Regions from separate parts of the Pseudidiomarina sp. WS423 genome, predicted to be linked through region 3. Evidence: predicted binding sites of a transcription regulator. Region 3 holds the regulator's gene; each other region holds the start of a gene.

Evidence for each region. Region 3 encodes sigma-54, which starts transcription at its own class of promoters, with help from an activator protein. Its sites were predicted from a motif close to GTTGGCACGNNNNTNGNNT; they were not measured.
Region 1: a site for sigma-54 is predicted at 1,809-1,827, ahead of ACQ661_RS06490 (DUF3192 domain-containing protein). Genes of this name have one in related genera too.
Region 2: a site for sigma-54 is predicted at 1,577-1,595, ahead of ACQ661_RS07710 (nitric-oxide reductase large subunit). Genes of this name have one in related genera too.
Region 4: a site for sigma-54 is predicted at 1,727-1,745, ahead of ACQ661_RS07760 (hemerythrin domain-containing protein). Genes of this name have one in related genera too.

The regions. Positions count from the first base shown of each region.
Region 1 is NZ_JBOJLN010000005.1:66,001-69,156, forward strand. It holds gene rpoD (RNA polymerase sigma factor RpoD) at 1-1,195, opposite strand, end outside; gene ACQ661_RS06490 (DUF3192 domain-containing protein) at 1,353-1,745, opposite strand; gene dnaG (DNA primase) at 1,900-3,156, opposite strand, start outside.
Region 2 is NZ_JBOJLN010000007.1:30,299-33,454, forward strand. It holds gene ACQ661_RS07710 (nitric-oxide reductase large subunit) at 1-1,487, opposite strand, end outside; gene nrdG (anaerobic ribonucleoside-triphosphate reductase activating protein) at 1,849-2,301, shown strand; gene nrdD (anaerobic ribonucleoside-triphosphate reductase) at 2,318-3,156, shown strand, end outside.
Region 3 is NZ_JBOJLN010000003.1:24,125-27,280, forward strand. It holds gene ptsN (PTS IIA-like nitrogen regulatory protein PtsN) at 1-107, opposite strand, end outside; gene hpf (ribosome hibernation promoting factor) at 111-398, opposite strand; gene ACQ661_RS04385 (RNA polymerase factor sigma-54) at 426-1,805, opposite strand; gene lptB (LPS export ABC transporter ATP-binding protein) at 1,814-2,539, opposite strand; gene lptA (lipopolysaccharide transport periplasmic protein LptA) at 2,536-3,078, opposite strand; gene lptC (LPS export ABC transporter periplasmic protein LptC) at 3,035-3,156, opposite strand, start outside.
Region 4 is NZ_JBOJLN010000007.1:40,027-43,182, forward strand. It holds gene ACQ661_RS07750 (YbaN family protein) at 1-45, opposite strand, end outside; gene norR (nitric oxide reductase transcriptional regulator NorR) at 80-1,630, opposite strand; gene ACQ661_RS07760 (hemerythrin domain-containing protein) at 1,804-2,346, shown strand; gene fnr (fumarate/nitrate reduction transcriptional regulator Fnr) at 2,359-3,063, opposite strand.

The DNA of each region.
Region 1 (3,156 bases), on a different contig from region 3:
AACCGCGGTTGGTGTATTTTTTCGCGATGGAAATAACCAAACGTAAGTTAGCTTCAACCATTTCCTTTTTAGCACGACGCGCTTTGGCTTCGCCAATCGACATGCGACGATTAATATCTTTTACTTTGGCAATAGTTAACCCAGTTTCAACTTCAACTTCGGCTAACTTATGAATACAACGTTCTACCTCTGGTTGTAGCTCTTGTAAGACGGCCGAGTAGGCCTCACCTTCTGCAATCGCTGCTGTTAACCAGCTGGTACTATTTTCGTTACCGGCAAAAACCTTCATGAATGAGCGTTTTGGCATAGCCGCTTGCTCTACACACATCTTCATGATCAAGCGCTCTTGCACTCGCACTCGATGCATCATGTCACGCATGTCTTTAACTAAGCGATCAAACTGCTTAGGTACTAAGCGGAACTGCTTAAACAATTCACTTAAGGCTTCAATTTCAGTGCGGGCCTTGGCGTGCTCACGACCATGCTTGCTGATAGCAGTACGAGTTTTTTCGTACTGTTCACGTAATTCGGCAAACTTTTGACGAGCAAACTCAGGATCTATACCGCTATCAGAGCTATCGTCATCGCTATCGTCGTCTTCATCGGCATCATCATCATCGTCTTCAAGCTCGTCTTCGCTTAATTCTGAGCCGATGTGAGTAGCACTAACCGGCGCTGCATCCACTTCGTTAGGATCGATAAAACCAGAGATAATATCGGTTAAGCGCATTTCTTCCGCTTCACACGAATCCCATTGCTCTAGCAAGAAGTTGATGGCTTCAGGATATTCTGCTACTGAGCACTGAACTTGGTTAATCCCATCTTCAATACGCTTAGCAATGTCAATCTCGCCTTCACGAGTTAACAGCTCAACGGTACCCATCTCACGCATGTACATACGTACGGGGTCAGTGGTGCGACCAAGCTCGCCGTCAACGCTTGCTAAAGCTTGCGCAGCAGCCTCTGCCGCATCTTCGTCGGCGGTATCTTCGCTCATCATCAATTCATCGGCATCAGGGGCACTTTCGAACACCTGAATACCCATATCATTGATCATGCCGATGATGTCTTCGATTTGATCCGAATCAACGATCTCAGAAGGAAGGTGATCATTCACTTCTGAAAAAGTGAGATACCCTTGCTCTTTGCCTTTGGCAATAAGAAGTCTGAGTTGTGATTGACGACTCTGCTGCATACAGATCTACCACCTGTTATTAAATAGAAAAGTAACCGGTCTTCACTTCGGCGACTTAATTAATGTATGACCACTACCTTAATTAAATAAGTGCGTGAGGTGTAAAATTCAAGACCGGAAATTGTAGCAGATACTGTCGTTTTGAGCCAGAAATTAATCAGTTGTTTGTGGGGATTTGTGCGACAGCGAGTTCCCCAGTGCCTATTAATTGGCCATCTTTAAATACCAGTGGAGTGCACTCATCGCGGGTGGTATTACCATCGGCATGAACCCGTTGAGTACGATAGTAAAGGACTCGATAGCGCTTACCATCACGAGTGACTAGATCTGAAAATTCCGGTACACCTAGCTCAGCTTCTACGGTAGCCACGCTGGTACTTTCTTGCAATGAAGCAATAATCTGGCGATTGCGCTGCTCTTTATCTGCAACTTCAGATGAGCTTTGCCGGTGCTCGGTTTCAGTCACGATAATACAACCACTTAAACCAAGGCTTAGTGCCGCGACAGTCATCAAAGCAACGACCTGCTTAGGTGCCACAAAAGATCTCATAACATCTCCTAGTAATCTGTTTTTTATTAATAAAGTGAGTAAGTCAAACTGACTTGATAACTAAAGCAAAGCTTGTGCCAACTCTAATAACATTTTGTTTTTCATCGTTTTTGTTTAAAATCAAGAGCCATGGAATAGGCTATTCCACCACTTATTAGCGTTTTCCACGATCCGAACGGTATTGCAATAACACCATGTACTCTTGCTTTTCTTCTTTGCTTAGCGGTGCTTGTTGCTCTTTGGCCAGTAACTCACTAGCACGCTGTTCCATATATTGATCAATAAAATAGAGAAAGGTATCAAAGAATTCTTGCGCAACGTGCTCTTCATCTAGGTGATGTTCCCAACTTGCTAATTGTCGCAATGCTTTTTCTTCGGGCTGATCGCGCCACAACTCGAGTAACTGCGCAGTAGTTAACTGTTGCTGCTGTGTCTGTTCATGCAGGGCTAATAACAATTCAATACCTGGTTGCTTTAATTCAATCAGCTCTTTATGCAAAGGAATCTCTCGCCCTAGCTGCGGGTGCTGTACCAATAACCCGATAGCGCGCCGCATAGGCGTCATTTTAAGCTGCTCGGGGCGGCGGTGTTGGCTGGTAGGTGCTTTTATTTGTTGTTTAAGCTGCGAGGTTTCGCGGCGTAACAAACGTGCCAATCGATTCAGTAATTCTTCCCGATAAAATTCGCTTGCTACTCTTTCTATCAACGGTGTTGCTTGCTTCAATAGCATTGATTTGCCGGCATCACTACTCACATCAATAGTTTCTGTGAGGTGACTAAAAAAGTAGTCTATGAAGCTCTGTGCTTGTTGCAAGCGTGCGCTAAATGCCTCCGCTCCCTCTTTACGCACAATAGTGTCGGGGTCTTCACCATCGGGTAAAAACAAAAAGTTTAACGCTAATCCATCGTTTAATAATGGCAGTGCATTTTCTAGCGCCCGCCAAGCAGCATCTCGGCCAGCTCTATCACCGTCATAACAACAGGTGACTTGTGTGGTGGCACGAAATAACAGCTGTAACTGGTCTGCTGTTGTGGCCGTACCGAGGGATGCTACCGCGTAAGTGATTCCGGCTTGAGCCAAGGCAACCACATCCATATAACCCTCAACTATGACCACCTGAGCTAATTGTTTGTGCGCTTTCTTGGCTTCATAAAAGCCATAGAGTTCGCGTCCTTTATGAAAAATTCGTGTTTCTGGCGAGTTTAAATATTTTGGGCCATCACCCGTGATGATCCGTCCACCAAAACCGACCACCCGACCACGACGATCGCGGATCGGAAACATAATGCGGTCCCGAAAAAAGTCGTAGTAGCGCTGGTTTTCATTACGATTCACTAATTTAAGATCAAATAGCTGCTGACGATCTTTGTGATTTTTCGCCAAACTGAGTAGTAGTCCATCCCAGCCATC
Region 2 (3,156 bases), on a different contig from region 3:
GCAAATACTTCAAAGAAGCCTTCTACCCACAAGTGCACGATCCACCAGCGCCAGTATTCCATCACTGATAAGTGAGTACGTTCGCCATAGAAGAAGCCAGCACCGTAGAACAGGCCAATAGCAACAACAGATGCGGTGAGTAGTGCTAATAAGTTCTTGTCGCCTGGTTGACGAAGAGCGTGGAAGACACCGCGCATCATCAACACTAACCAGAACACGATACCTAAGAACTTACCAATCTGCCATGCACGACCGAGGTCGACGTATTCATAACCTTGGTGACCCCACCAGAAGCTTAAGTGCTCAGGCATAATTTGAGCAATAGAGAGGAAGTTACCAATAAAGGTACCAGCAACCACTACAACTAACGCCCAAAATAGTAGGTCGACTCCTAGTTTTTGATACTTAGGATCTTTACCACCATTAATGATAGGTGCTAAGAATAAGCCAGCAGCTAAGAAGCCAGTAGCAATCCAGAACATGGCCGCTTGTAAGTGCCAAGTACGCACTAGCGAGTAGGGCAACCACTCAGACACGTTAATACCATAGAATTCTTGACCTTCTACAGTGTAGTGAGCAGTAAAGCCACCTAACAAAACTTGTAAAGCAAACAACGCCACGACGATAAAGCAATATTTACCTAGTGCTTTTTGTGATGGTGTAAGTTTGAAGGTAGTGATTGGATCTTGCTTAGGAATCTCAATTTCTTCTTCATCGTGGTCGCGCAAGAAAGCCCAACCCCAAATCAAAGCACCGATACCAGCAATCAGTAAAATCACACTAATAATAGACCAAATGATATTCTCAGCACTTGGCTTATTATCAATAAGCGGCTCATGCGGCCAGTTATTGGTGTAGGTGACATTGCTATCAGGGCGTTCAGTAGCGGCTGACCAAGCAGTCCAGAAAAAGAACTCAGTCATACGCTCGCGTCGCTCAAGGCTCGGCAAGGTGTTCTCTTTCATTGCATAGCTTTCGCGCGTGCTTTGTAGCTCAGGAGCATCGCTGAATAAGCGAATATAATAATCCGCTACGTCATTGATGGCTGCTACTCGAGTCTCACTTAGTAGCACCGTATCAGTTGCAGCATCGTAGGTGTTGGTACGATATTCCTGTTTTAACGCAAATTGCAGAGCATTTTGCTCAGCTGGGCTCAAGCTATCGTAGCTCATGCCGTAATCACGTTGCGCTACAATTTCTAACCAAGCTACGAGCTCACGGTGTAACCAGTCTGCAGTCCAATCGGGTGCTTGATAAGCACCATGGCCCCAGATCGAGCCTAATTGCATACCACCGATGGATTGCCAAGCGGTTTGACCATCGAGAATACTCTCTTCAGTCATTAACACTTGTCCCGATTCCGTCACGTACTGCGCTGGAATAGGCGGTGCTTCGCGGTATACCTCTTTACCAAAATAACCCAAGATACCAAAGGTAATCGCTAGGATGCCGATGAGTATCCACCAAAGTTTCTTATAACCGGCCATATGGCACCTCCGGTTGTTGTTGTTGATTCATGCGAGAGTCTCCCTTTATTGCATTTCGCACGCATTCATAGATGAGTACCCTTTCCTTATAGCAAGTCTCGTGCCAACTTTTATCCATCTGATTTTATTGGTTTTTGTTTGTTTTTAGGGTAGATATAACCGCACTTTTTGAGGGTGCTAGTAACCCGTAGGGTTATTTTTACCCACCAGCATGTTTTGGCTAGCTTGGCCAAGCGGCGTTCAGAGTTTTTCAGGCTGCTTATTTATTGATCCGGATCAACACAATATCTAGGTGATCGTCTAGGCTTTAACACAATATATAGATGCAAATAAGCAATCAAGCACAATATGTGGGGTTTTAATGCGCTACTGTTCAGAGCAAATAGCCTTTCAGGAGGTGCCCGGCGAAGTCTCGTTGGCTTATACCATCACCGGCTGCCCTGTGGGTTGTAAAGGCTGTCATAGCGTTGATAGCTGGCCCGCTCATAGCGGAGTGGAATTAACCCCAGAGTATTTTACGAAGCGGCTGCAGCAATATCGGGGCCTCATCACCTGCGTGTTGTTTTTAGGGGGTGAATGGTACCCAGAGCAATTACTGCACTTACTTAAATTAGCTCGTGAGCAGGGGCTAGAAACCTGTCTGTATACCGGTTATGAGCAGGTGCTGCCTGCACTCCGCGAACAGCTCACCTATTTAAAAACGGGCCCTTGGATAGCTGAGCTTGGTGGCCTAGATAGTCCAAACACAAATCAGAAGTTTATTGATTTACGCAATCAACAACTACTAAACGTGCGCTTTTTAAGCACTGATTAAAACAAGGAGCATACCTATGTTGCGCTTATACCCCGATCAAGTAGACGCCAAAGTTGACTTTATTCAGCAATATCTCCATGCCGAAAATGCCGCTGATGGCTCAAAAATGGATGCTAATGCGAACGTGACGCAAAAGAATATTGCGACGCTAGAGTCAGAAATCATGAAGGATTTTTTTGTTCAAGTGAACCGCAAGCAAGTCAGCAATAAAATTGCAGAGTTGTTTGGCCCGCCGTTGGCGCAGGAGTATATTCGTCAAATAGAAGATCATGAGATTTATGTGCATGATGAAACTAGCTTAAAGCCTTACTGTGTGTCGGTTACCATGTATCCGTTTTTACGTGATGGGCTCACTAAGTTGGGCGGCGAATCAAAAGCACCAAAACACCTAGAAAGCTTTTGTGGCACTTTCGTGAACTTCGTCTTTGCGGTGAGCTCACAGTTTGCCGGGGCCGTCGCCACCGTCGAATTTTTGGCTTACTTTGATTATTTTGCTCGTAAAGATTACGGTGATAACTACCTAGAAACACATCGCCATCAGATTGAAAACCACTTACAGCACGTCGTGTATGCCCTCAATCAGCCCGCGGCAGCGCGCGGTTATCAAAGTGTCTTCTGGAATATCTCAGTCTATGACCAGCATTATTTTGAAAGTATGTTTGGTGACTTTGTCTTTCCCGCCGATTTCAGCAAATCATCATGGCAATCGGTGAGCCAGCTTCAGGACTTTTTCTTACATTGGTTTAATGAAGAACGGAAGAAAACCATACTCACTTTCCCGGTCGTTACCGTGGCTATGCTGACCGAAAATGGTCAGTGCAAAGATCAGCAATTTGCTCAGCATATTGCCCATGA
Region 3 (3,156 bases):
AGACGCGAAGCGGCCAGTTGGCCGATGATTTCAAGCACTTTCTTTTTGCTTGTTCCCGCGACTGCGCAGCGAGCGCAGTCGGGGCTTAACAGAGTGGATAAATCCATGATTTAGTGGCGTTTCATCTTTTCTTTATGTTTAATAACCTGCCGATCGAGTTTATCAATCAGCCCGTCAATAGCCGCATACATATCGGTGTGCTCTGAATCAGCGAAAATTTCGCCGCCATTCAAATGCAGCGTAGCTTCCGCTTTTTGCGTTAACTTTTCAACATTTAAAATGACATGGACGTTATTTATGTGGTCAAAATGACGTTCCAGCTTAGAAAACTTGGTATCGACATAGTCACGCAGAGCGTCAGTAATTTCGATATGATGACCGGTCAGATTAATTTGCATAACATCTTCCTTCTGTTTGTCCAAGATTCAGATAAGACGTTTGCGTTGGCTCGAGGGCGGAATATTCATGGCCTCACGATACTTCGCAATTGTCCGTCTAGCTACTTGGATACCCTGTTCGGCCATGAGTTCAGTTAATTTACTATCACTGAGAGGCTTCTTGGGGTTCTCCGCAGCAACTAGCTTTTTCAATACCGCTCTAATCGCGGTAGAAGAAGCATCTTCTCCATTATCCGTTGCCAATTGGCTAGAGAAGAAGTACTTCAATTCAAACACACCTTTAGGTGTATGCATATACTTTTGTGTGGTTATTCTTGAAATAGTTGATTCATGCATCTCTACTGCGTTAGCAACGTCAGCAAGAACCATAGGTTTCATCGCCTCAGGGCCATATTCAAAGAAACCTTGCTGACGTTGCACTATGGTTGCAGCTACTTTCAGTAAGGTATCGTTACGGCTTTCAATGCTTTTAATAAACCACTTCGCAGCTTGCGTATGCTGCCGAATATACTGTTGTTCTTCAGATTGCGAACCACTTTGCAGCAGCGCCGCATAATCTTCGTTCACCTTTAGTTTAGGCAAACTTTGCGAATTTAGCTCAACGGTCCAGCGATCATTTTTTTTGCGCACCAGCACATCAGGAATCACATAGTCGTCATCACCTGCGCCAAAACCGTCCCCTGGGTGCGGTTGTAGCTGCTGAATCAGCGCTAGTACTTGGCATAAATCGGCTTCTTGAATACGTAACCGCCGCGCCAGATTGCGATAATCGCGCTGGGCGAGCAACTGCAAATGCTTGTCAACGGCTTGCAGAGCTAAGTTCAGGTAGGGAATATCGTTAGGAAGATGCCGTAGCTGAATTAATAAACATTCGCGGACATTGCGAGCGCCAACGCCAATCGGATCAAAATGTTGAATTCGTTTGAGCACCACGGCGACTTCGGCTAAGTCCACTTGGATGAGCTCGGGGTGTTGCTGTCGAATCGCTGGCAACAGTTCTTCTAATTCAGCCGTTAAGTAGCCGCGCTCATCAATGCTATCAATCAACAGCATGGCAATAGCTTCATCAAGGGGAGAAAAATGTGATAGTCGCATTTGCCATAACAAGTGCTCTTGCAAACTCTCACTGGTGCTGCCCTGATAGAGGGTGTCTTCGCCATCGTAAGCTGTGCCAGAACTGCCTAAAGAAGCCGAATAGCTTGGTTCCCAGCTCTCCTCGGCAGCAGCTAAATCGGTTTCGCCTTCAGCGCTTTGGTCGGCCACCTCAAGCAAGGGGTTCTCATCCAGCGCTTGTTGCACTTCTTGCTGCAGTTCTAAGCTTGAAAGTTGCAACAGTTTGATGGCCTGTTGCAGCTGTGGGGTCATGCTCAGCTGTTGACTAAATTTGAACTGCAGGCCTTGTTTCATCATGATAGCTACAGCGTAAACTGGTCGCCCAAATACACGTCTTTCACATGCTGATTATTAAGAATGGTTTGGGCATCGCCTTGCGCGATAAGCTCGCCATGGCTAACAATATAAGCATGTTCACAGACGCTTAGGGTTTCGCGCACGTTGTGGTCGGTAATGAGTACCCCGATACCACGTTTGCGTAGGTGTTCGATAATCTTCTTGATGTCCAGCACGGAAATCGGGTCAACCCCAGCAAAGGGTTCATCCAACAGGATAAACTTAGGCTCAGCCGCCAACGCCCGAGCAATCTCAACCCGGCGTCGTTCCCCCCCAGACAAGCTCATACCCAGACTGTTGGCGATATGGCTGATATGAAACTCTTCCAGCAAGCTATCAAGTTTATCTTCACGCTGGGCCGCAGATAGTTCTTTGCGGGTTTCGAGTATCGCCAAAATATTATCGCGCACCGTCAGCTTACGAAAGATGGAGGATTCTTGGGGTAAATAGCCAATCCCAAGGCGAGCGCGTTCATGCATAGGTAATAACGAGATATCACGGTCGTCTAATTTAATCAGGCCTTTGTCGTTATTCACTAAGCCAACAATCATATAGAAAGTCGTGGTTTTACCGGCGCCATTAGGGCCCAGCAAGCCAATCACTTGGCCTGCTTCAACAGTCAAACTAACGTCTTTAACAACTTGGCGTTTTTTATAAGATTTGGCTAAATGTTCAGCTACTAATCGGCTCATGGTTGCTCGTTGTTTTTATCGTCTTGTTGTTTCGGCATGTAGATGGTGGTTACGCGGTCGGTATCTTTGTCACCACGCGTGGTCATTTGCTGTGTAGCAAAGTTATAAACCATCTCTCCACCACGACTGACGCTGTTTCCTTGCGCAACTTCAACATTCCCCCGCAACGTCAGTAACTGTTGCGCTTGGTCATAAATGATTTGGTTGGCCTTGGCGGTGATAACACTACCGTCTTCCAATTGTTGGGTATAAACCGCCGGCGCCCCTTCAGCGATAAACACAGCATCTTCGGCCTCACCTTCACGCTCTACTGATAACTTGTCAGCGGTGATTTTTAAACTACCTTGCTCGATGATGACGCTACGTTCAAACACCACAATTTTATTAGCAATATCAACCCAATCGCGCTCAGCATTGATGCGAATGGGCTGATTAAAGTCATCTTTGCCTTGGCTAAGTGCTGCGTTAGAGAATAATGCAGCAGTTAGCACAAGACTACTGAGAATTAGTGTGGCGGCCGGTATAAATGGTTTCAACATGTTTCGTTAGTTCCAGAGTTTGAGCGCGTAAGTTAGCATGCATGCCTTCGCCTCGAATAGTAAAATCACGACCGTACA
Region 4 (3,156 bases), on a different contig from region 3:
AATAGCTAGCGTCCGCCACAATAAAATCCGCAGCACAACCGTCATAGAGCTCCTTGCATGGCTTGGTAGTGGGCAGCTGCTATTTTAAGCCCAGCCGCTGCGCCAATTTGTGTAAGTTGCTTGCATCTATCTCTAGTATACGGGCCGCTTGGGTCCATTTGTAGTCCGCTTGCTCTAAAGCCTGCTCAATAAGCTGACGCTGCACCGCATTGAGGGTATCTTTCAAGTTCATGGTGGGAAACGCCTTGCGCTGGTTGCTCTGCAATATATCCGTGACTTGCACGCTGGCGGTGGCTGCACCAGGTAAATCCAGCAAACCAATATCGATACTAACAATATCTTCTCGTGCCGCACCTATGCTAAGCGCCTTAATCGCCGCCCGGCTGATGGTATGCTCAAGTTCGCGCACGTTGCCAGGCCAATCATAAGCCAATAAGGCATGCTCTGCCGCTTGGGTGAGGCGTAACGCTCGTACCCCAAGGCGAGCTCGGTTAAGCTCTAAGAAGTGACCGGCTAACACAGGAATATCATCGCTACGCTCACGCAGCGGTGGAATAGGTAACGGGTACACGGATAAGCGATGGTAGAGATCAGCACGAAAATCACCAGATTTTATTTGCTGCTTCAAGTCGCGATTAGTTGCCGCCACAACTCGGACATTGACGGTATGGCTACGATCGCTTCCTAAGCGTTGAATCTCGCCATTCTGCAATACTCGTAGTAACTTGGCCTGAATTGCTGGTGGCAGCTCACCTACTTCATCTAAGAAGATGGTGCCGCCATCAGCGCTATCAAACCGACCGGCCCGCTCGCTGGTTGCCCCAGAGAAGGCCCCTTTGGTATGGCCGAAGAGCTCACTCTCGGCCAGAGCCTCAGGTAACGCTGCACAATTCACATACACTAAGGGCTGCTGCGCTCGTTGTGACTGGCGATGTAACTGTCGTGCAAATAACTCTTTACCCACGCCGGTTTCACCCAGCAGTAATACCGGAAGATCTGAGCCGGCCACAACACTCAATTCTTGCATCACATTGAGCAATGGAGCACTACGCCCGATGATTTCGTAACTAGCGGAAGCCTCGCCACTAAGCGAGTATTCTTGATCGCGCCGTTGATTACGTAGGGCTCTGACGCTTTGCTCAATTTGCCCCATGCGAATCGCCGCTTCAACCAGCAAGCTTGCTCGTTGCAGTGCATGCATGGCAGCCGTATCAAAGGTTCCTGGGGTGAGGGCATCTAGGGTCAGAACCCCCCAGCATTTGCCTTCAACATGTAATGAGATCCCCATACAATCGTGTACTGCCAAATGGCCATCGGGGCTATCTTCTATAAGCCCGTCATAGGGGTCTGCGAGGTGGCTATCTGGCTCAAATCGAACCGCTTCGCGACTCGCCATAATGGTGGCTAGGCGCGGATGCTGATGCACAATAAAACGGCGCCCTAAGGCCTCCCGTGCTAAACCGATACTAGCAATGGGCTTAAGCATTTGCTGCTCTAATTTAAGCAGCACCACGGCACCACAATGAAAGTGTTGGCGTAGTGTTTTGACGACTTTCTCTAGCCGTACTACGGCAGGCTGTTCGGTCACTAAATCGGCGATCAGAGTTTCAAGTAAGGTGACATCTTGCATGGTAGATTTAACCCTTAAAGTCCTTTTTGACCCAAATAAATATGGGTTTAATTTACCATTGCAGGGAAAAACTCGATATAAATCAAAGTAGGTAGTTTTGGCATCCATCTTGCAGTACCAAGAGGTATTGCTGGTCCATTTTGGCCGCTTTTATCTCAAAATTAGGAGTTATTATGTCAACACCATCTACCATTCATGCAGAAGCTTTAGCCGTGTTTCAAGCCATGCCTAGCAAGCATTTAATTGATTATATTGTTGAGAATTTTCACGATAAGCATCGCGCACAGCTGCCGGAGTTAATTAACTTAGCGCGCAAAATAGAAGACGTACATAATGATCATGAAGCCTGTCCAGCAGGCTTGGCAGAATTGCTGCAAAGCATGTACCAAGAGCTAGAAAGCCACATGATGAAAGAAGAGCAAATTTTGTTTCCGATGTTAGCTGGTGGGATCTATCCAAGCGGACCTATCGCGGTGATGGAAGAAGAGCACGACCAGCACGAGCAAATGTTAGCCGAATTATTAGAGTTGACCCATCAAAACCAAGCTCCACGCGGCGCATGTGGAAGCTGGATCATGCTTTATGAGGGGTTAAATGAGTTAGTGAAAGACTTGCAGCTGCACATCGATATTGAAAATAGCATTCTTTTTAAGCAAGCAGATAAACCAGCCAGCAGTGGCCATGGTAATGGTCACTGCTGTGGTGGTTGCCAATAAGTGCTGCGTCAGTTAGTGAGCTAGCTCGCGCAAGCGGGCTGGCTCGATGATGTTAACTAGCTTGTTCTGCACATCAATCACACCTTCGCCTTGCAGTGCCGATAAAATACGGCTAATGGTTTCTACCGAAAGGCCTAAGTAGTTACCGATATCAGCGCGAGTCATGGTTAAGCGAAACGAAGTGCTAGATAATCCGCGCGCTTTAAAGCGATCGGACAAGGTGACTAAGAAGTGCGCTAAACGTTGATGGGCTGAGCGGTTGTTCAACGTGCCGAGTAGTTGTTTGCTGGAGAATATCTCGCTACTCATTAAACGCATCATTTGTTTGCGCAGGGATGGCATCTCAATCACTAGCTCATCCAGTGACACAATAGGCACTTCGCACAACATGGTGGTTTCTAGCGCTTGTGAGTAACTGCGGTGTTGACCTTCAGCTAAAGCATCAAAACCGACGAGGTCGCCAGGCAAATGGAAATCAATGATTTGCTCTACGCCATTATCGTCAATGGTGTAAGACTTTAGTGAACCGCTACGCACGGCATATAAATATTTTAGCGGCGCACCGGCATTAACTAACACGTCACGTTTATGCAGAGGCTTATGACGCTGAATAATAGTGTCTAGCCGATTCATACCCTCTTGATCTAATTGGTACGGTAAACATAGCGCTGCCATGCTGCAATTTTGACAATGTATGTGAGAAGTCAGATTAGCCATAATGATTTCCTGATTTAGATCAACATCCCTAACGAATAACTGCAGTATACGCCCAACGCCTGAAAAGTAACCTTGTGCCGATGGAGTACCTCC